Regions from separate parts of the Pseudomonas sp. GW821-FHT09E12 genome, predicted to be linked through region 1. Evidence: predicted binding sites of a transcription regulator. Region 1 holds the regulator's gene; each other region holds the start of a gene.
The links. Region 1 encodes sigma-54, which starts transcription at its own class of promoters, with help from an activator protein. Its sites were predicted from a motif close to ANTGGCATNNANNTTGCTNT; they were not measured.
Positions count from the first base shown of each region.

Region 2: the regulator sigma-54 is predicted to act here: its motif matches at 2,389-2,408, upstream of glnK (P-II family nitrogen regulator).
Region 3: the regulator sigma-54 is predicted to act here: its motif matches at 1,806-1,825, upstream of AC07PQ_RS23375 (CmpA/NrtA family ABC transporter substrate-binding protein).
Region 4: the regulator sigma-54 is predicted to act here: its motif matches at 2,524-2,543, upstream of flgB (flagellar basal body rod protein FlgB).

Region 1 covers NZ_JBWKOM010000003.1:211,937-217,165, reverse strand. Annotated here, with positions in the region: gene lptB (LPS export ABC transporter ATP-binding protein) at 1-688, shown strand, start outside; gene AC07PQ_RS09470 (RNA polymerase factor sigma-54) at 871-2,364, shown strand; gene hpf (ribosome hibernation-promoting factor, HPF/YfiA family) at 2,444-2,749, shown strand; gene ptsN (PTS IIA-like nitrogen regulatory protein PtsN) at 2,762-3,226, shown strand; gene rapZ (RNase adapter RapZ) at 3,229-4,086, shown strand; gene AC07PQ_RS09450 (HPr family phosphocarrier protein) at 4,103-4,375, shown strand; gene AC07PQ_RS09445 (ZIP family metal transporter) at 4,407-5,229, opposite strand, start outside.
Region 2 covers NZ_JBWKOM010000005.1:255,228-260,456, reverse strand. Annotated here, with positions in the region: gene AC07PQ_RS16290 (secondary thiamine-phosphate synthase enzyme YjbQ) at 1-261, opposite strand, end outside; gene AC07PQ_RS16285 (ammonium transporter) at 472-1,809, opposite strand; gene glnK (P-II family nitrogen regulator) at 1,845-2,183, opposite strand; gene AC07PQ_RS16275 (accessory factor UbiK family protein) at 2,600-2,860, shown strand; gene AC07PQ_RS16270 (CDP-glycerol glycerophosphotransferase family protein) at 3,096-4,157, shown strand; gene AC07PQ_RS16265 (adenylyl-sulfate kinase) at 4,162-4,689, shown strand; gene AC07PQ_RS16260 (hypothetical protein) at 4,683-5,229, shown strand, end outside.
Region 3 covers NZ_JBWKOM010000008.1:195,430-200,658, forward strand. Annotated here, with positions in the region: gene rmf (ribosome modulation factor) at 343-558, shown strand; gene AC07PQ_RS23370 (quinone-dependent dihydroorotate dehydrogenase) at 695-1,714, opposite strand; gene AC07PQ_RS23375 (CmpA/NrtA family ABC transporter substrate-binding protein) at 1,969-3,180, shown strand; gene AC07PQ_RS23380 (ANTAR domain-containing response regulator) at 3,196-3,771, shown strand; gene AC07PQ_RS23385 (nitrate/nitrite transporter) at 4,105-5,229, shown strand, end outside.
Region 4 covers NZ_JBWKOM010000006.1:423,182-428,410, reverse strand. Annotated here, with positions in the region: gene flgE (flagellar hook protein FlgE) at 1-856, opposite strand, end outside; gene flgD (flagellar hook assembly protein FlgD) at 887-1,615, opposite strand; gene flgC (flagellar basal body rod protein FlgC) at 1,631-2,074, opposite strand; gene flgB (flagellar basal body rod protein FlgB) at 2,078-2,485, opposite strand; gene cheR (protein-glutamate O-methyltransferase CheR) at 2,730-3,557, opposite strand; gene AC07PQ_RS20270 (chemotaxis protein CheV) at 3,602-4,534, opposite strand; gene flgA (flagellar basal body P-ring formation chaperone FlgA) at 4,608-5,229, shown strand, end outside.

The DNA.
Region 1 (5,229 bases):
CAAGAGCCGCCAGGTCGTGCGTGACGTCAGCCTGTCCATCGACAGCGGCCAGATCGTCGGCCTGCTCGGCCCTAACGGCGCCGGCAAGACCACCTGCTTCTACATGATCGTCGGCCTGGTCCAGGCCGATCAGGGTCGCATCCTGATCGACGACCTGGATGTCAGCCACCAGCCGATGCACGGCCGCGCCCGTGCCGGGATCGGCTACCTGCCGCAGGAAGCCTCGATCTTCCGCAAGCTTTCGGTGGCCGACAACATCATGGCCATCCTCGAGACCCGCAAGGAGCTCGACAAGGCCGGCCGTCGCCAGGAGCTGGAAAGCCTGCTGCAGGAGTTCCACATCAACCACATTCGCGACAACCTGGGCATGAGCCTTTCCGGCGGTGAACGTCGCCGCGTGGAAATCGCTCGCGCCCTGGCCACCGCCCCCAAGTTCATCCTGCTCGACGAACCTTTCGCCGGCGTGGACCCGATCTCGGTAGGCGACATCAAGCAGATCATTCATCACCTGAAGGCCAAGGGTATCGGCGTGCTCATCACCGACCACAACGTCCGTGAAACCCTGGATATCTGCGAAACCGCCTACATCGTCAACGACGGTCAACTGATCGCCGAAGGCGACGCCGAAACCATCCTCGCCAACGAGCTGGTCAAGGAAGTTTACCTGGGCCATGAGTTCCGCCTGTAAGCCCTGAGGTGTTTGGCTGGTCGCCAGAGCGCCCGCCCCAATAAAACCCTGCTGTTTTTATTGTTACAGCGCTCTAGGCAAACACTTCAGTTTCAGGCATATAATTTGCTTATGTTTGGCGCTCACGCGCCCTGTAGTGGATGGCGCATGTGCGCCGGCGAATAAGGTGTTAAGCCCCTGCCATGAAACCATCGCTAGTCCTCAGAATGGGCCAGCAGCTGACGATGACACCGCAGCTGCAACAGGCCATCCGCCTTCTCCAATTGTCGACCCTGGACCTGCAACAGGAAATCCAGGAGGCCCTGGAGTCCAACCCGATGCTCGAGCGCCAGGAAGAAGGCGACGACTTCGATAACACCGATCCGCTGGCCGACAACGCCGAGCAGAAACCCAATACCGATATCCAGGAACCCTCCTACCAGGAAACCGCCCCGACGGTGGACAACCTCGAGGACGGCGAATGGAACGAACGCATTCCCAACGACCTGCCGGTCGACACCGCCTGGGAAGACGTCTACCAGACCAGCGCCAGCAGCCTGCCCAGCAACGATGACGACGAGTGGGATTTCACCACCCGCACCTCGGCCGGCGAAAGCCTGCAGAGCCATCTGCTCTGGCAGTTGAACCTGGCGCCCATGTCCGACACCGATCGCCTGATCGCCGTGACCCTGATCGACTGCATCAACAATCAAGGCTATCTGGACGAAACCCTCGAGGAAATTCTCGAAGCCTTCGATCCGGAACTGGACATCGAACTCGACGAAATCGAGGCTGTCCTGCATCGTATCCAGCAATTCGAGCCCGCCGGCATCGGCGCCCGCAACCTGGGCGAATGCCTGCTGCTGCAACTGCGCCAGCTGCCTGCCAAGACCCCTTGGCTGACTGAAGCCAAGCGCCTGGTCAGCGACTTCATCGACCTGCTCGGCAGCCGCGACTACAGCCAGCTGATGCGGCGCATGAAGCTCAAGGAAGACGAGCTGCGCCAAGTCATCGAACTGGTACAGAGCCTCAACCCACGGCCGGGCTCGCAAATCGAATCCACCGAAGCCGAATACGTGGTCCCCGACGTCATAGTGCGCAAGGACAACGAACGCTGGCTGGTGGAGTTGAACCAGGAGTCCGTGCCGCGCCTGCGCGTCAACCCACAGTACGCCGGCTTCGTGCGGCGCGCCGACACCAGCGCCGACAACACCTTCATGCGCAACCAGTTGCAGGAAGCCCGCTGGTTCATCAAGAGCCTGCAGAGCCGTAACGAAACCCTGATGAAAGTCGCCACCCAGATCGTCGAGCATCAGCGCGGCTTCCTCGAGTACGGCGATGAGGCGATGAAACCGTTGGTCCTGCATGACATCGCCGAAGCAGTCGGCATGCACGAGTCGACGATTTCACGGGTGACCACGCAAAAATTCATGCATACCCCACGGGGCATTTATGAACTGAAATACTTTTTCTCCAGCCACGTAAGTACCTCCGAAGGCGGTGAATGCTCGTCCACGGCGATCCGCGCGATCATCAAAAAACTGGTCGCCGCGGAAAATCAGAAAAAGCCGTTGAGTGACAGCAAGATCGCTGGTTTACTGGAGGCACAAGGCATTCAGGTAGCCCGTCGTACCGTCGCCAAGTACCGTGAATCCCTGGGGATCGCGCCTTCCAGCGAACGGAAGCGGTTGATGTAGCCGCCGGGCTCGCCACAGCGTTCCAGTGGCAGGTCAATCGACCTGCCGCTTTATGCACTGGCAACGAAGGAGAAGCTGTATGCAAGTCAACATCAGTGGACACCAACTGGAAGTGACCGAACCTCTGCGCGCTTACATCGGCGAAAAACTCGACCGACTTGAGCGGCACTTTGACAAGATTACCAATGTGCAGGTAACGCTGGCCGTCGAAAAACTGAAGCAGAAAATCGAGGCCACGCTGCACATCCATGGTGGGGAAGTCGTCGCCAATGCAGAGCATGACGACATGTATGCCGCAATCGACTTGCTCACGGACAAGCTTGACCGCCAACTGAAAAAGCATAAGGAAAAGCAACTCCACCTTCTCCAAGGCACGGGTCGCTAACACTCCCCTCCCATGATCCGACTTGAAAGCATCCTGACCCCCGGCCGTTCCCTAGTGAACGTGCCGGGCGGCAGTAAAAAACGCGCCCTCGAACAAATTGCCAACCTGATCAGCCGCGAAGTGCCTGATCTGGAGATGCAAGATGTCTTCGAAAGCCTGATTGCCCGTGAAAAACTGGGCTCTACCGGTTTTGGCAACGGCATCGCCATTCCACACTGCCGCCTCAAAGGCTGTGAGTCGCCCATCAGTGCCCTGATGCACCTGGACGCTCCCATCGATTTCGACGCCATCGACGGCGCACCGGTCGACCTGCTGTTCGTACTGCTGGTCCCGGAAGCCGCCACCGATGCGCACCTGGAACTGCTCCGGCAGATTGCCAGCATGCTGGACCGCAAAGAAGTGCGCGACAAACTGCGCAGCGCCACCAGCAACGAAGCCTTGTACAAGGTTGTCCTGGACGAACAGAACGGTCAGTAATCATGCGCTTGATCATCGTCAGCGGCCGGTCCGGCTCAGGTAAAAGCACCGCCCTCGATGTACTCGAGGACAATGGCTATTACTGCATCGACAACCTGCCGGCCGGGCTGTTGCCCGAGCTGGCCGAACGGGCGTTGATCCACACCGAACTGACACAGCCCCTGGTCGCCGTGTCGATCGACGCCCGCAACCTGCCCAGCCACCTGTCACGCTTCCCCGAACTGCTCGAGGAAGTCCGCAGCCGGCATATCCAGTGCGATGTGCTGTACCTGGATGCTGACGAAGAAACCCTGCTCAAGCGCTTTTCCGAAACCCGCCGCCGCCACCCCTTGAGCAGCAACAATCGCTCGCTGGCCGAGGCGATCCAGGACGAAAGCCACCTGCTGGGACCGATCGCCGACCTGGCCGATCTCAAGGTCAACACCACCAACCTGAACCTGTATCAACTGCGCGATACCATCAAGTTGCGCCTGTTGAACCAACCGGAGCCGGGCACCGCCTTTCTGGTGGAGTCTTTCGGATTCAAGCGTGGCATGCCGGTCGATGCCGACCTGGTGTTCGATGTGCGCTGCCTGCCCAACCCGTACTGGAAACCCGAGTTGCGTGCCCAGTCCGGGCTCGACCAGCCGGTTGCCGAATACCTGGCCGCCCAGCCGGACGTCGAGGAAATGTTCCAGGACATCTCCAGCTACCTGCTGAAATGGTTGCCCCGTTTCGCCGCCAGCAACCGCGCCTACGTCACTATTGCCATTGGCTGCACGGGCGGCCACCATCGCTCGGTCTACCTGACCGAACGCTTGGGCCAAGTCCTGCAAAAGTCCCTGAAGAACGTCCAGGTTCGCCACCGCGACCTTAGCTGAAAGGATCTACCCCGCGATGCCTGCTCTGGAAATTGAAATCATCAACAAACTGGGCCTGCATGCCCGTGCCTCGGCAAAGTTCGTCGGCGTGGCCGGTCAGTTTCCTTGCCAGATCCGCGCAGGGAGAACGCCGGAGTCGATGGTCGACGGCAAGAGCATCATGGCAATGATGATGCTGGCCGCCGGCAAGGGCACCAGGATTCACCTGAAGACCGAAGGCGAACAGGAGCAGGAGGCGCTGGAAGCGCTGGTGGCACTGATCAACAACTTCTTCGACGAAGGCGAGTAAGGTCGGCAAGGCAAACCTGCCGCAAAAGCACTCAAGCGAGTGCCGTATCCATGACCATCATCAGGCAAAAGCCGACACACAAGCCCAGGCTGGCCAGCTTCTCATGACCGTTGCGTCGGGATTCGGGAATCACTTCATGGGTCACCACCAGCAGCATCGCCCCCGCCGCCAACGCCAGCCCGAGCGGCAACAGCATCTCGGCCAAGCTCACCAGCCACGCACAAAGCAACGCGAACACGGGCTCCACCAGGCCTGAAGCGGCGCCGATCAGGAATGCCTTGACCCTGGACATGCCGGCGCCAGCCAACACCAAAGCAATCACCAGGCCTTCCGGCACATCCTGCAAGGCGATGCCCATGGCCAGGCTGTCCGCCTCCGGCATTCCGCCACCCGCGGAAACACCTACGGCCATTCCTTCGGGAATGTTGTGGGCGATGATGGCAAACACAAACAGCCAGATTCGCGGCGGGATGACCGGATGCTCAAGGGTGCCCACCAGTTTCTCCGGGTTGCCTCCCGAGACTTTGCGGTCCACCAGAAACACCCCCAAAGCACCGAGCATGATGCCGAAGCTGATCAGGCCACTCGAAGCCCAGAGCGACAGTCCGAGTTTTTCCGCCGCGGCGATCCCGGGCACGATCAACGAAAAGGCCGTAGCCGCCAGCATCACCCCGGCGCCGAATCCCAACAGGGTGTCACTCAGCGCCAGCGGCATCTTGCGAATGACCAACACTGGTACTGCCCCCAGCGCGGTTCCCAGGGCACAGACCGCCCCACCCTGCAATGCACGCAACAAGCGCGGCTCCAGGTCCAGCCAGGACAAGCCCTGGGCAACCAGCAATGCAGTACCCGCC
Region 2 (5,229 bases), on a different contig from region 1:
ATCATCGGGCCCTTCGTCGTCATGTTCATACCCGGCCATGCCTTGAGGCACCAGGGAGTTGAAGAAACGCTCGAAGTCACGACGAACCGCAGGGTCGGCATTCTCGTTGATGGTCAACGAGGCCGAGGTATGCTGCAGCCACAAATGCAACAGACCGACCCGACATGCCTTCAGTTCAGGCAGGCCGGCGAGCAACTCGTCCGTTACCAGATGAAAGCCCCGGGGCCTTGCCCGCAGGGTAATCAGAGTCTGTTGCCACATACAGTTCTCCGCACATTCGGCGCGCATTCTAGCGCGCTCTGGGAAAAAACAAAGTGCCGAATATTCCTCCAATGCTGTAAGTCATTGACCCGAAAAAAAAGCAGTCATCAAACTGGCTGACAAGCTCTGGAAAAAACCTTTCAGCCATCTCTCAATGACAAAACGCAGACAAAAAAATGCCCGGCAAGCCGGGCATTTTTTCTGGCGGGATTACAGGTTGTAACCGCGCTCGTTGTGTTGCGCCAGGTCGAGGCCGACCGACTCTTCTTCCTCGGTGACACGCAGCCCGATGACCACATCCAGCACCTTGAGGATGATGAAGGTCACGATCGCGGTGTAGATCACCGTGAAGCCCACGCCTTTGCACTGGATCCACACTTGCGCGGCGATGTCGGTCACGGTGCCGAAGCCGCCCAGCGATGGCGCGGCGAACACGCCGGTGAGGATCGCGCCGAGGATACCGCCGATACCGTGCACGCCGAAGGCGTCCAGGGAGTCGTCGTAGCCCAGCTTGCGTTTCAGGGTGGTGGCGCAGAAGAAGCACACCACGCCCGCTGCCAGGCCGATCACCAGGGCGCCCATCGGGCCTACGGTGCCAGCGGCAGGCGTGATCGCCACCAGGCCGGCAACCACACCCGAGGCGATGCCCAGGGCGCTTGGCTTACCGTGGGTCAGCCATTCGGCGAACATCCAGCCCAGCGCCGCAGCGGCGGTGGCAATCTGGGTTACCAGCATCGCCATGCCGGCGGTGCCGTTGGCGGCGGCGGCGGAACCGGCGTTGAAGCCGAACCAGCCGATCCACAGCATGGCCGCGCCCATCAGGGTGTAACCCAGGTTGTGCGGCGCCATCGGGGTGGTCGGGAAGCCTTTACGCTTGCCCAGCACCAGGCAGGCCACCAGGCCGGCGATACCGGCGTTGATATGCACCACGGTGCCGCCGGCGAAGTCCAGCACGCCCCAGTCCCACATCAGGCCGCCGTTGCCGGACCAGACCATGTGTGCGATCGGCGCGTAGACCAGGGTGAACCAGATGGCCATGAAGATCAGCATGGCGGAGAACTTCATCCGCTCGGCGAAAGCACCGACGATCAGCGCCGGGGTGATGATGGCGAAGGTCATCTGGAAGGTGATGAACACCGCCTCGGGGAACAGCGCCGCCGGGCCGGTCAGGCTCGCCGGGGTGACGCCGGCCAGGAAGGCCTTGCCCAGGCCGCCGACGAAGGAGTTGAAGTTGACGACGCCCTGCTCCATGCCGGTGGTGTCGAACGCAATGCTGTAGCCATAAATGACCCACAGGATGCTGATCAGACCGGTAATGGCGAAGCACTGCATCATCACGGAAAGAATGTTTTTCGAACGCACCATGCCGCCGTAGAACAGCGCCAGGCCGGGAATGGTCATGAACAGCACCAGGGCGGTCGAGGTCAGCATCCAGGCGGTGTCGCCGGAGTTGAGGACTGGGGCTGCCACTTCGTCCGCCGCCATGGCCAGGCCAGGCATTACGAGGGACAACAGGGCTCCTAGCCCTGCGATTTTACGCAGAGTCATATTGTTTTCTCCTGGGGCGTTGGGTTTGGGGCGGCTTAGATGGCGTCGGTATCGGTTTCGCCGGTACGGATGCGAATAGCCTGTTCCAGATTGACCACGAAGATCTTGCCGTCACCGATCTTGCCGGTGTTGGCGGCCTTGGTTATCGCCTCGATGACCCGATCAAGATCCTTGTCATCGATGGCGACGTCGATCTTCACCTTGGGCAGGAAGTCGACTACGTACTCCGCGCCGCGATACAGCTCGGTGTGCCCCTTCTGCCGGCCGAAGCCTTTGACCTCAGTAACGGTAATGCCCTGCACGCCGATCTCGGACAGCGACTCGCGCACGTCGTCCAACTTGAACGGCTTGATGATGGCAGTGACTAGCTTCATGAAACTTTCTCCCGAATTGGTGGACTTGCCCCAGGAAAACAAACCCGACTCAAGTCTAAGCGCAGTGCCTGGCTTTGTAACGCATCGTCGGCCTTCCTCGACCAGACCGACGCCAGCTAACCGCTCCTGACGAAACACTTCCCCGCTCCGCCTGCCGCACTGCATTCGTCACAGCGACTGCATCAGTGCATGGGTCATCGGGGACTAAGCAGAAACCTTGCCATCTCGCGAAAACCCACTGATTTCAGTCCCTTGGCCGCCACGACAGAAACCACTTCGCCATCATCGCCACGGATACGCACAACAACAGTGCGCCACTGCCCGGCGCGATGCGCGAAAAGCGTGCATCCCCGCCTGCCGATTGACTATAGACAGTGCGTGATACACTGCCCGCCATTGTTTTCAGGACACTTCCCATGCTCGCGCCCAAAGACCTCCTCGATGCCCTGAGCGGCCATGCCGCCCGCCTGTTCAGCGGCGATACCCCACTGCCCCGCGCCGAAATCGAAAGCCAGTTCAAGGCCCTGCTGCAAAGCGGCTTCAGCAAACTGGACCTGGTCAGCCGGGAAGAATTCGACAGCCAGATGGTCGTCCTGGCCCGCACCCGGGCCCGCCTGGAAAGCCTGGAGGCGAAGGTCGCCGAGCTGGAAGCCAAGCTCAACCCGAGCGAGCAATAACCACCTCGACCGCGCCCCTGCGCATAGGCTCGACCATGCAGTGCCTGCCGCCGGTCGAGCCGGACCCCGCCAGCAAAGATTTTCCGCCCTGCCCGTTCATTTCCCGCCTGCTTCGCCGATAACATGTCCAGCGTTTGCGATCCTGGCCACCCTCGGGGCGAGCCATGCCCCACGACACCGCCAAGCAACGCCAACGCTTGCCTCGACTTATTTTTGTTGTGCACCAGGTAGCCCTATGACCGCGCCAAAACCCTTCAGCCGCTTGGCCTTCTTCGTTCATACCGCCGAGATGCTCAATCACTATCAGGCGGTCTGGAGCCTGTTGGGGGCCGATGCTTTCGATGTGGTCCTGCACGGCACCCATGAAGAGCGCGCGCAAAGCCGCGAACTGATTGGCGGCCTGGGCTACAGCTGTCACGGCAGCCTGGATGTGATCAAAGCCAATCACCGCTATGACGTGGTGGTCTCCAACCACAGCATGTACGACCACGGCTCGCAGCCGATGATCAAGGCGCTGGGCCATCGGCAGGTGCGCTTCATGTACGCCCTGGGCAAGTACAAACACAACTTCTCCAGCTGGAACCGGCATTACGACCTGATCCTGTGCTTCGGCCCCTGGCAGGCCGAGCGCCTGCGCGAATGCTGCGACGCCGTGACCTTCCAGATGGGCTACCCGCGCTACGACGCCTACTTTCGCGAAACCTCGCTGCAAGGCCAGCATCCGGCGGACCTGGGCCTGGACCCGACGAAAAAGACCGTGCTGTGGCTGCCGACCTGGATGGAGCTGTCGTCGATCAGCCGCTTCGCCGACGCCATGGCCGGGTTGTGCGATCGCTACAACGTCATCGTGAAGACCCACCCGCTGTCGGTCGAGGCCGATCCCGAAGCGCTGAAACTGCTCGAGCAATACCCGTTTACCGCGGTGATTACCCGCGTCTACGACAACCTCAGCCTGTTCCGTTGCGCCGACTATGTGGTTTCGGACTACGGCGGAACCGCGTTCGGCGCCCTGTACCTGGACAAGAACCTGCTGCTGTTGAATGTACCGGACGCCGAGCAGGACGCACTGACCGGCGAGGAATCGCCCGATGTGCTGCTGCGCAACGACATCGTCAACCTCGACCCCGAGGCGCGCTGGCAACTGCCCGACCTGCTGGGGGACGAGAACCTCTGGCAACGGCAGGCAGCGGTCCGTCAGCGCCTGCGTCGCCATTACTTCGCCCCCAGCTATGGTTTCTCGGCGGAGCTGGCGGTACTGGCGCTGCGCAACATCGAAAACATACTCAAGCAGGGGTGAAAGCATGGTGATCTGGCTGGTCGGCATGTCGGGCGCGGGCAAAACCACGATTGGCCGGGCCCTGTATGCCAGCCTGAAAACGCAACGGCCGCAGACCGTGTTCGTCGACGGCGACGAGATTCGCGCGCTGTTCCGCCATGACCAGCAGGCGGACGCCTATAGCGTCGCCGGACGCCGGGTCAACGCCGAGCGGATCCAGGCCCTGTGCGGCTGGCTCGATAGCCAGGGCATCGATGTGGTCTGCTGCATCCTGTCGATGTTCCAGGACATCAGCGACGACAACCGCCAGCGTTTCTCCAGCTACCGTGAAGTGTTCGTCGATGTGCCGCTGAGCACCCTGATCAGCCGTGACAACAAGGGGCTTTACCAGTCCGCCCTGAGGGGCGAACAGAGCAACGTGGTGGGCGTGGATATCGAGTATCCGCCGCCGCAACGCCCGGACCTGGTGCTGCATAACCGTCACGAGCCCGACGACATCCCGGGCTATGTGGAACGCATTCGCCAGCTTTGTGGGTATCCACCATCATGCTGAACTACGCCTACAGCGACGGGGACCTGCTGGAAACCCCGCAGACCTACCGCTACAGCAGCTTCCAGGGTGAAGCCTTCGTCGACGCCTGGCGCACCTCGCGCCTGAGCGCATGCGCCCACCTGCCGGCACCGGCCTTGCCTGCGCTGCATCCGCAAGGCCTGGCGCACGCCGGGGACAGCACGGCGCTGCTGAGCCACCTGTGCCTGGAAATGCGCGCGGGCGCTGGCGTCTCCGGCCCGCTGGCGAGCTACTGGCTGCCGCGCCTGTTGAAGAAATTCGAAGTGAGCAAACGCCTGTATGCCGGCTATGAAGCCGTGGCTCCGCACCGTCCGCTGCCCCATGGCAGCTATGGGTCCACACAGCCTTACCTGTTGCTGGCCGAGTGCATGCTGCACGGCTGGCAGGCGAGCGGCGCGGCCTACTACCTCAGCGGCCTGCTCAAGCTGACGGATACCCTGGTGTCGCAGCAGGGCCGCCTCGCCCCGGACCAGGGCGCCTACCTGGCCTGGCTGCTGACCCAGGAACAACAGCTGCTGGCCA
Region 3 (5,229 bases), on a different contig from region 1:
CCTTTCATCGAATAATACCTGAGTGCAACGGAATGGAATTCTCACTAAAGCATTAAGCCCATCATCCAGTAAGAGGCTGATCAGAGCGAGGTTTGCCTGATCAACCCGATGTAAAGCAGGCCATTCTTATGGCCTCAACATCATTATCGTTACGTCCTTATGACAAAACGATCATTCCCTCGTTGTGACGCATTGGTTAGAAATCAACTCAGGTTGGCGCCGCAATGACGCCAACGCCACGCTCGCGACGCCGGCAGCGAGCACCAACGGCAGAAGCATTCTGCCCGGCCTCAAACGAGGCCGACGGGACATAAGACAGTCAACAAGTGAGGGAAACACCCTATGAGAAGACTTAAGCGTGATCCGTTGGAAAGAGCATTTTTGCGCGGATATCAGTATGGCGTTCATGGCAAGTCCCGTGAGCTTTGCCCATTTACTCTACCGTCGGTACGCCAAGCCTGGATCAATGGCTGGCGCGAAGGACGCGGCGACAACTGGGACGGTATGACCGGCACTGCGGGAATCCACAGACTCAACGAACTTCACGCCGTCGGCTAAAACAGGGCACACATTCCGACACCAAAATCTGAATACGTAACGACTTAACCACGCACGTCCCATCCGGACGGCGGGCTGCGGCCCAGGGGCTCCTTTCAGGAGCCCTTTTTATTGGCCGCGCAAAAAGCCGCTGTCCTCAGCGCAACGCCGCGATCGCGTCCACCGACTCGCGAATCAGCGCCGGGCCCTTGTAGATGAAGCCCGAATACAACTGCACCAGGCTGGCGCCGGCAGCGATCTTTTCCGCCGCATGCTTGCCTTCGGTGATACCGCCCACCGCAATGATCGGCAAACGCCCGGCCAGCTCGCCCGCCAGCACCTTCACGGTGTGGGTGCTCTTGTCGCGCACCGGCGCGCCGGACAGGCCGCCCGCCTCGTCGCCATGCTCCATGCCTTCGACGCCAACGCGGCTCAGGGTGGTGTTGGTGGCGATGACCGCGTCCATTCCGGTCTCGATCAGCGCTTGCGCCACTTCGGCGGTTTCTTCGTCGGTCATGTCCGGGGCGATCTTGATCGCCAGCGGTACCCGCTTGCCATGCTGCACCGCCAGCTCTTGCTGACGCTGGCTGAGAGCGCCAAGCAACTGCTTGAGCGACTCGCCGAACTGCAGGCTGCGCAGGCCCGGGGTGTTGGGCGAACTGACGTTGACCGTCACGTAGCTGGCGTGGGCATACACCTTGTCCAGGCAGATCAGGTAATCATCCACCGCACGCTCAACCGGGGTGTCGAAGTTCTTGCCGATGTTGATCCCCAGCACGCCCTTGTACTTGGCCGCCGCCACCCGGGCCAGCAGGTGATCGACGCCCAGGTTGTTGAAGCCCATGCGGTTGATGATCGCCTCGGCTTCCGGCAGGCGGAAGATCCGCGGCTTGGGATTGCCCGGCTGCGGACGCGGAGTGATGGTGCCAATTTCGACGAAGCCGAAACCCAATTGGGCGAAGCCGTCGATGGCCGCGCCGTTCTTGTCCAGGCCGGCCGCGAGGCCGACCGGGTTCGGGAAGTCCAGGCCCATGACCTTCACCGGCATCTGCGCCGGCGCCTTGCACAGCAAGCCATTGAGGCCCAAACGCCCGCCCGCGCCGATCAGGTCCAGGGACAGATCGTGGGAGGTTTCCGGGGAGAGTTTGAACAACAGCTGGCGGGCCAGGGTATACATGGGCGGGCTTGACTCGGTGGCGGCGAAATGAGGCGGCGATTATAGCCGGGCATGGGCCCCGCAGGCGAGGCACGCGGCGAAATCAGCGGTGAATGGCATATGCCTTGCACCACAACCTGCATCAGCACCCAGGCCAATGGCGGCGTGGGTCGAAAGACAAAGGCGTCGTTACCCCGCCGGCTCTGCCTGGCGCGGGTGCGACGTTTTTTTATGGAAGCTTTTTATGGCCGCTTTTTTATGGAGGACGCCACCCCATGAATGAACTCCCCGTCAGCCCGCTGGCCTGGGTCAACGGCAGCGATGCCCCGGAAAAGACCGCGATCAACCTCGGTTTCATGGCCTTGAGCGACTGCGCCTCGGTGGTGGTCGCCGCCACCCAGGGCTTCGCCCAACCTTACGGCCTGACCCTGAACCTCAAGCGCCAGGCGTCCTGGGCCAACCTGCGGGACAAGCTGGTGAGCGGCGAGCTGGATGCCGCCCACAGCCTGTATGGCCTGATCTACGCCGTGCACCTGGGCATCGGCGGGGTCAACGCCAGCGACATGGCGGTGCTGATGGGCCTGAACCAGAACGGCCAGAGCATCAACCTCTCGCGGGAGCTGCAAGCCCTGAACGTGACCACTCCTGAAGCGCTTCACCGGCACGTGCACCAAAGCCGGGCAAGGCCGACCTTCGCCCAGACCTTCCCCACCGGCACCCACGCCATGTGGCTGTATTACTGGCTGGCCGCCCAGGGCATCCACCCGTTGCAGGACGTCGACAGCGTGGTGGTGCCGCCGCCGCAAATGGTCGCGCACCTGCAGGCCGGGCGCATCGACGGTTTCTGTGTGGGCGAACCCTGGAGCGCCAGCGCGGTGAACCAGAACCTGGGCTTCACCCTGGCCACCAGCCAGGCGATCTGGCCCGACCACCCGGAAAAAGTCCTCGGCTGCACCCGTGCCTTCGTCGAGCAGTACCCAAACACCGCACGGGCCCTGGTCACGGCGATCCTCGAGGCCAGCCGCTTCATCGAGCAGAGCCGCGAGAACCGCCAGAGCACCGCGCAACTGCTGAGCGCCCGCGAGTACCTCGATGCGCCGCTGGACTGCATCGAGCCGCGCCTGCTCGGCGAATATGCCGACGGCCTCGGCCACCGCTGGCAGGACCCGCACGCGCTACGCTTTCATAATGAAGGCGCGGTCAACCTGCCGTATCTGTCCGACGGCATGTGGTTCATGACCCAGTTCCGCCGCTGGGGCCTGCTGCGCGAAGATCCGGATTACCTGGGCATCGCGCGCCAGGTGCAGCAACTCGAGCTCTATCGTGAAGCCGCCACCGCCGTCGGCGTCGCATCCTGGGGCCAGGACATGCGCAGCAGCCAGTTGATCGACGGCAAGCTATGGGACGGTTCGGACCCGGCCGCCTATGCCCGCAGCTTCCAGCTGCACGCCATGAGCGACAGCTCCCCTCTTCTCGCCAGCCGCTGACAGGAGCCCGAGACCATGTTGCGTATCCTGCTGATCAACGACACCGCCAAGAAGGTCGGTCGGCTCAAGGCGGCCCTGATGGAAGCCGGTTTCGAGGTGATCGACGAGTCGGGCCTGACCATCGACCTGCCGACGCGCGTCGAAACGGTGCGTCCGGACGTGATCCTGATCGATACCGAATCACCGAGCCGCGATGTGATGGAGCAAGTGGTGCTGGTCAGCCGCGACCAGCCACGGCCGATCGTGATGTTCACCGACGAGCACGACCCCGACGTGATGCGCCACGCTATCAAGTCCGGGGTCAGTGCCTACATAGTCGAAGGCATCCAGGCCCAGCGCCTGCAGCCCATTCTCGACGTGGCCATGGCCCGCTTCGAGAGCGACCAGGCCTTGCGCGCGCAGCTGCAGGCCCGCGACCAGCAACTGGCCGAGCGCAAGCGCATCGAGCTGGCCAAGGGCCTGTTGATGAAGATGAAAGACTGCAACGAAGAACAGGCCTACACCCTGATGCGCCGCCAGGCCATGAGCCGCCAGCAGAAGCTGATCCAGGTGGCCGAGCAGATCATCGCCATGAGCGAGTTGCTGGGCTGAATCCCGCAGCTGTGGTGCGGCCGCCTATCGCGGGCAAGCCTCGCTCCTACGGAAGAAGACCGTGAGTTTCTGTAGGAGCGAGGCTTGCCCGCGATCCGGGACACCAGGACTGCAACTCTTGGCACAAATCTGGCTATGTAATCGACACAGGTAACCAACGGCGGTTGCCCCACCTACGACAAAGACGTCGCACACCCTTCTCGCCCCAGGCGATGCGGGTTGCGGCGTTTTTTCGTTTTGGCCCCACAGCCCGGGGCCGGTGGAGCGGCCGTAATGGCGCCCCACGCAAAAGCTCATGACTCCTTTCGAGACTCTTAACAGCTGAGGTGCGCGATGAATTCAAGCTTCTGGAAATCCGGCCACACCCCGACATTGTTCGCGGCCTTCCTCTACTTCGACCTGAGCTTCATGGTCTGGTATCTGCTCGGCCCGCTGGCCGTGCAGATCGCCGCCGACCTGCAACTGACCACCCAGCAGCGCGGGCTGATGGTGGCCACGCCGATCCTGGCCGGCGCCGTGCTGCGGTTCGCCATGGGCCTGCTGGCCGATCGCCTGTCCCCCAAGACCGCCGGGCTGATCGGCCAGGTGATTGTCATCGGCGCGCTGTTCTGCGCCTGGAAGCTGGGCATCCACAGCTATGAACAGGCGCTGCTGCTGGGGCTGTTCCTGGGCATGGCCGGCGCTTCGTTCGCCGTGGCCCTGCCGCTGGCCTCGCAATGGTATCCACCACAGCACCAGGGCAAGGCGATGGGCATCGCCGGGGCCGGCAACTCCGGTACGGTATTCGCGGCGCTGTTCGCACCGTTGCTGGCCGGTGCCTTCGGCTGGAGCAACGTGTTCGGCTTCGCCCTGATCCCTCTGATCCTGACCCTGGTGCTGTTCGCCTGGCTGGCCAGGAACGCCCCGGAACGGCCCAAGGCCAAATCCATGGCCGACTACTTCAAGGCCCTGGGCGACCGCGACAGCTGGTGGTTCATGTTCTTCTACAGCGTGACCTTCGGCGGCTTCATCGGCCTGGCCAGCGCCCTGCCCGGCTACTTCAACGACCAGTACGGCCTGAGCCCGGTCACCGCCGGCTACTACACCGCCGCCTGCGTGTTCGGCGGCAGCCTGATGCGCCCGCTGGGCGGCGCGCTGGCCGATCGTTTCGGCGGCATTCGCACCCTGCTGGTGATGTACAGCGTCGCGGCGGTATGCATCGCCGCGGTCGGTTTCAACCTGCCCAGCTCCTACGCGGCCCTGGCCCTGTTCGTATGCACCATGCTCGGCCTGGGTGCGGGTAACGGCGCGGTCTTCCAGTTGGTGCCGCAACGCTTTCGTCGCGAGATCGGGGTGATGACCGGGCTGATCGGCATGGCCGGCGGCATCGGCGGTTTCGCCCTGGCCGCGGGCATGGGCGCGATCAAGCAAAGCACCGGCAGCTATCAACTGGCCCTGTGGCTGTTCGCCAGCCTGGGC
Region 4 (5,229 bases), on a different contig from region 1:
ACGTACCGTTGGTCACAGTGCCAGGCACCCAACCCGCCAGGGTCAGGTTGTTGCCCGGATTAGGCGTAGTGGCAGGCGGAGTGATGACCGAAACCAGTTTGCCGGCGGAGTCGAAATTCATGGTCGATGCGACTGGAGCCGTAGCGCCGGTGGTGGTCGGAGCGGAACCATCGAGGTTACGACCATCGACCAGGGTGTAGGTTTTCCAGGTGTTGGCACCGGTTTTCACCATGTACTGGTCCAGCTTGTGCTCGTTGCCCTGGCTGTCATAGATCGGTGTGCTGAACTGCTTGGTGTAGGTTTCCACCTTGGTCGGATCGAAGGCAAAACCTGTCACGCTCTGGTCAATGACCGGCGCAGTGGAGTTCAGGTTGATGGTCGAGGACACCGAGCTGGTGGCCTTCGGCGACAGGTTCGAGGTGTCGATACGCAAGTCGGTCAGCACGCCGTTGACGATCTTGCCATTGGCATCGACCGCATAGCCTTGCAGGCGGGCAGTGCCATCGGTGTTGGTGATGTAGCCGTCCTTGTCAGTCTTGAAGGTACCGGCGCGGGTGTAGGTCAGCGAGCCGTTGTCGCTCAGCACGAAGAAACCCGAACCCTGGATACCCATGTCCAGTACGTTGCCGGTGTTGTTCACGTCGCCCTGGCCGAACTGCTGGGAAACGTTGGCCAGGCGCACGCCATTACCTATGGTCTTGCTACCGGTGCCCAATTTGGTGGCCGAGTAGACGTCGGCGAATTCGGCACGGGACGATTTGAAGCCGGCGGTCGCCACGTTGGCGATGTTGTTGCCGGTCACGTCCAGTTGCTTGTTGGCAGCATAGAGACCGCTAAGGCCGATATTAAAAGACATATTCCACTCCTTGTGCCGTGTTAGTCGGCTCTAGATACCAATGGTTTGAACTTTGGAGAGCGCCACGGGGCTGCTCAGTCCCGCAAGGTTCAACATCAGCTCACCGCCGGTCTGGCTGATGGTGACGCTGTTGACCGTCGCCGGCAGGTAGGTGACCAGATCGGTCGCCTTGCCATCGATCTTTGTGCTGGCCTTGAAGGTGTAATTGCCCGGATCGGCCTTGGTGCCGTCGGTCTTGGTGCCGTCCCAGACAAAGCTGGTACTGCCGGCCTTCTGGCTTCCCAGGTCGAGGGTCTTGACCGTTTTGCCATCCTTGTCGGTGATGGTCACGGTGACGCCGCTGACTCCGGTAGGCACTGTCACCGAACCGGTCATGCTCTTGGTGGTGTCGACCTGAGTGGTACCGGTCTGGACGATCACCGAACGACCCACCAGGGACGAAGCCTGCAGGGCCTGGGACGACTTGTAGTTGCCAGTGATGGAGTTCACCGAGGTATTGAGGGTGGTGATCCCTTCCAGGGTGGAGAACTGCGCCAACTGGGCAACGAATGCGCTGTTGTCCTGTGGGTCCAGCGGGTTCTGGTTTTTCAGCTGGGTCACCAGCAACTTCAGGAACGCGTCCTTGCCCAGCTCATTTTTGCCCTTGACGCTATTGGTGGCCGCCGCCAGGCCGTCATTGCTGGTGGTCGGGGTCTTCTTCGAGGAGTTCGCAAGGACCTCCTTGAGCGTCAGGCCACTGGTGGTATCGGTAACACTCATCTGAGTCGCCCCTTATCACTGACCGAGGGTCAGGACCTTCTGCATCATGGTTTTGGCGGTGTTCATCATTTCCGCGTTGGTCTGGAACGAGCGGCTGGCAGAAATCATGTCAGCCATTTCTTCCACCACATTGACGTTGGGGTAGTAGACATACCCCTTGGCGTCGGCGGCCGGATGGTTAGGCTCGTAACGCGCTTCTAGGTTGCTCTGGTCCTCGACCACACCCAGCACCTGAACGCCCTGACCGGCCGCGTCCTGATTCTGGAACAGCGACTCGCTGCCACCGCTTTGCGCGCCCTGGAACATGGTGGCGAATACCGGATGGCGCGCACGGTAGGTCTGGTCGATGCTCGAGGAGACTGTCTCGGCGTTGGCGATGTTACTGGCGACGGTGTTCAAGCGAGTGGTCTGGGCACTCATGCCACTACCGGCAATATTGAAAACACTGGCGAGGGACATGGATTACTCTCCGCGCAGGGCTGACACCAGCCCTTTGAATTTGCTGTTGAGCAGCGTGAAGCTGGCCTGGAAGTTCACCGAGTTCTCGGCGTAGTTCGACTGTTCCAGTTGGGCATCCACGGTGTTCTGGTCGATCGACGGCTGCATCGGTGTGCGGTACAGCAGCGATTCGTCGCCGCTGCCCAGGCCTTCAGCTTCGATGTGCCGGCTGTTGGTCATGTTCAGGGCAAAGGTGCCGTTCTTGGCTTTCTCGTTCTGCTCGGCGAGCACGGCAGAGAAGTCCAGATCCCGAGCCTTGTAGTTCGGGGTGTCGGCGTTGGCGATGTTGTTGGCCAGCACCTCGGCACGCTTGGCGCGAAAGCCAAGAGCCTGCTCATGAATGCCGAGCGCTTTATCGAAGCTGATGCTCATGTCGGGAAACCTTCGACCAGATTTTTCGTAAACGGGATATAGCAAGCTGCGTGCCAAGTGCTAAAAGCCCGTAAATCAAGGCTTTGCCGGCAGCGGCAAAGCGGCAATGCCAGAAAAGCGGCAAGGCATTTCCGCGAAACGTCAGCAAAGCGGCAATGCAGCGGTTGCCGCCTCTCCTGCGCTGGCGCAATTGCGGGCACAAAAAAAGAGGCCCGAAGGCCTCTCTTTTTCAACAACGACAATCTTACTTCGCCTGGTAAATGATCCCAGGGCTGCACTGGACCATCTGGTAGTGGTCGGGCAATCCATTGAGCGCCTCGGAAGCGCCGAGAAACAGGTAACCACCCGGCTTCAGGGTGCTGTGAATGCGCATCAGGATGTCCTTCTTCACCTCGGCGGAGAAGTAGATCAGCACATTACGGCAGAACACGACATCGAATTTGCCCAGGCTGGCATAGCTGTCCAGCAGGTTGAACGAGCGGAACTCGACCCGGCTCTTGATCGGCGCCTTGACCACCCAGCGCCCCGGCCCCTTGGGGTCGAAATAGCGCTGCAAGCGATCGGCCGACAAACCACGACCGATCGCCAGGCTGTCGTACTCGCCGGTCTTGCAGTTGTTCAGCATGGTCCCGGACAGGTCGGTGGCAACGATCTGCACCCCCATCTTCAATTGCCCCATGTTGGTCTTCTCGAACTCGTCGATCGACATGGACAACGAATAGGGTTCCTGCCCCGAGGAACAGGCCGCCGACCAGATGCGCAAGCGCTGGTTGGGGCTGGCCTTGATCGCCTCCGGCAAGACCTTGTTCTTCAACACCTCGAATGGATAGGTATCGCGAAACCATAGGGTCTCGTTGGTGGTCATGGCGTCGACCACCATCTCTCGCAAACCGCTGCGCGGCTGGGACTGAATGCGCTGAACCAGCTCCCCGAGGGACTTGATGCCTTGCTGTTCCATCAGTTTGTTGAGACGGCTCGACACCAGATATTGCTTGTTCTCACCCAGCAAGATCCCACAGGCTTTTTCCAGGAACACCCGGAACTGTTCGAAATCCAAATTACCCGTAGACAATGATGCCGCCTCTTAAATCGTGTGACCGCCGGGGATGGATATCCCTAGCTGTTATCTGCTGCTTTGATCCGGTCGACAACCCGGGATGCCAGGTCATCAGGACGAAACTTGGCAAGGAAGTCATCGGCACCGACCTTCTTCACCATCGCCTGATTGAATACACCTGACAACGAAGTATGCAGGATGATATGCAGCTTTTGCATGCGTGGATCGTTGCGTATTTCAGCCGTGAGGGTGTAACCGTCCATCTCCGGCATCTCGATGTCGGAGATCATCATCAGAAACTCTTCTTCAGGTTTCTTGCCCTCGTCGACCAGCTTGCGCAGGTAATCCAGCGCCTGTCGGCCGTCGTTCAAGGCCACCACCTCGACCCCCACTGTCTGCAGGCAACGCGTGACCTGCTTGCGCGCCACCGACGAGTCATCGACCGTCAGTACCCGCAGTGAAACAGCCTTGTGCTGAGTCTCGACATCCACCACGCCGACCGAAATGGTCTCGGGCGTCGGCGCGACCTCGGCCAGCACCTTCTCGACGTCGATGATTTCCACTAACTGATTGTCGACCCGCGTCACCGCCGTCAGGTAGTGATCGCGCCCCGTCCCCTTGGGTGGCGGATGGATCTCCTCCCAGTTCATGTTGACGATGCGCTCGACCGACCGCACCAGAAACCCCTGGGTCTTGGTGTTGTACTCAGTGATGATGACAAAGGGGTTGCTCAGATCCTGCAACCCGCCTGAACCGGTGGCCATCGCCAGGTCCAGGATCGGAATGGTCGCCCCTCGAATATTCGCGACACCGCACACCACAGGACTGGATTTGGGCATCAACGTCAGTTTGGGGCATTGCAGCACCTCCCGAACCTTGAACACGTTGATCCCATAGAGCTGCTGCCCGTCGAGACGGAACAACAACAGCTCAAGGCGATTCTGCCCTACCAGTTGCGTGCGCTGGTTCACCGAATCCATTACACCAGCCATGCCAGACTCCCCAAAGCTTAAGTTCCGACGCGCGCTCATCGCTAAACGGCACGGCGCTTGCTTTTTAACTGTTATGAACGCCAAAACGACATTTTCCCGACGCCTGACATCAAACTACCGCAGATTGCTGTACGGGCTGTCGGCTTTGTTTTTTTTAAACCCTGGCCATCCTGCCGTTGCTGACTCGGTAACCCTGCCTGATCTACTTATCGGCGTCACTCAAGGGTTTCTTGAATTCACCGTAGAAGACTATTTAGCCACCAGTCAAACGCCTGGGCGCTACGAGATCCAAGTCAATCAACTCGACCCGCGGCTGCGCATGCCGCACTGCGACAAGGAATTGACAGCGACCCTGGAAAGCCCGGCGCAACCGCTGGGACGCGTGACCGTTCGCGTCCGTTGCGACGGCGCCTCGCCCTGGACCGTATTCGTGCCCGCCCAGGTCAAGCTGTTCCGCGAGGTGGTGACCACCACCCGGCCACTCAAGCGCGCCGGCATCATCAGCCCCGAAGACGTAATGCTGCGCGAGCGCGATATCGGCCAGATCAACCAGGGCTATCTGACTTCAGTGGACCAGGCCATTGGGCAGAAGCTTGTCCGACCAATGGTCGCCGACCAGCTCGTCACCCTGGTTCACCTGGAACAGGCGGAAGTGGTGCGCAAGGGCGATCAGGTGGTGATCTCTGCCCGTAGCG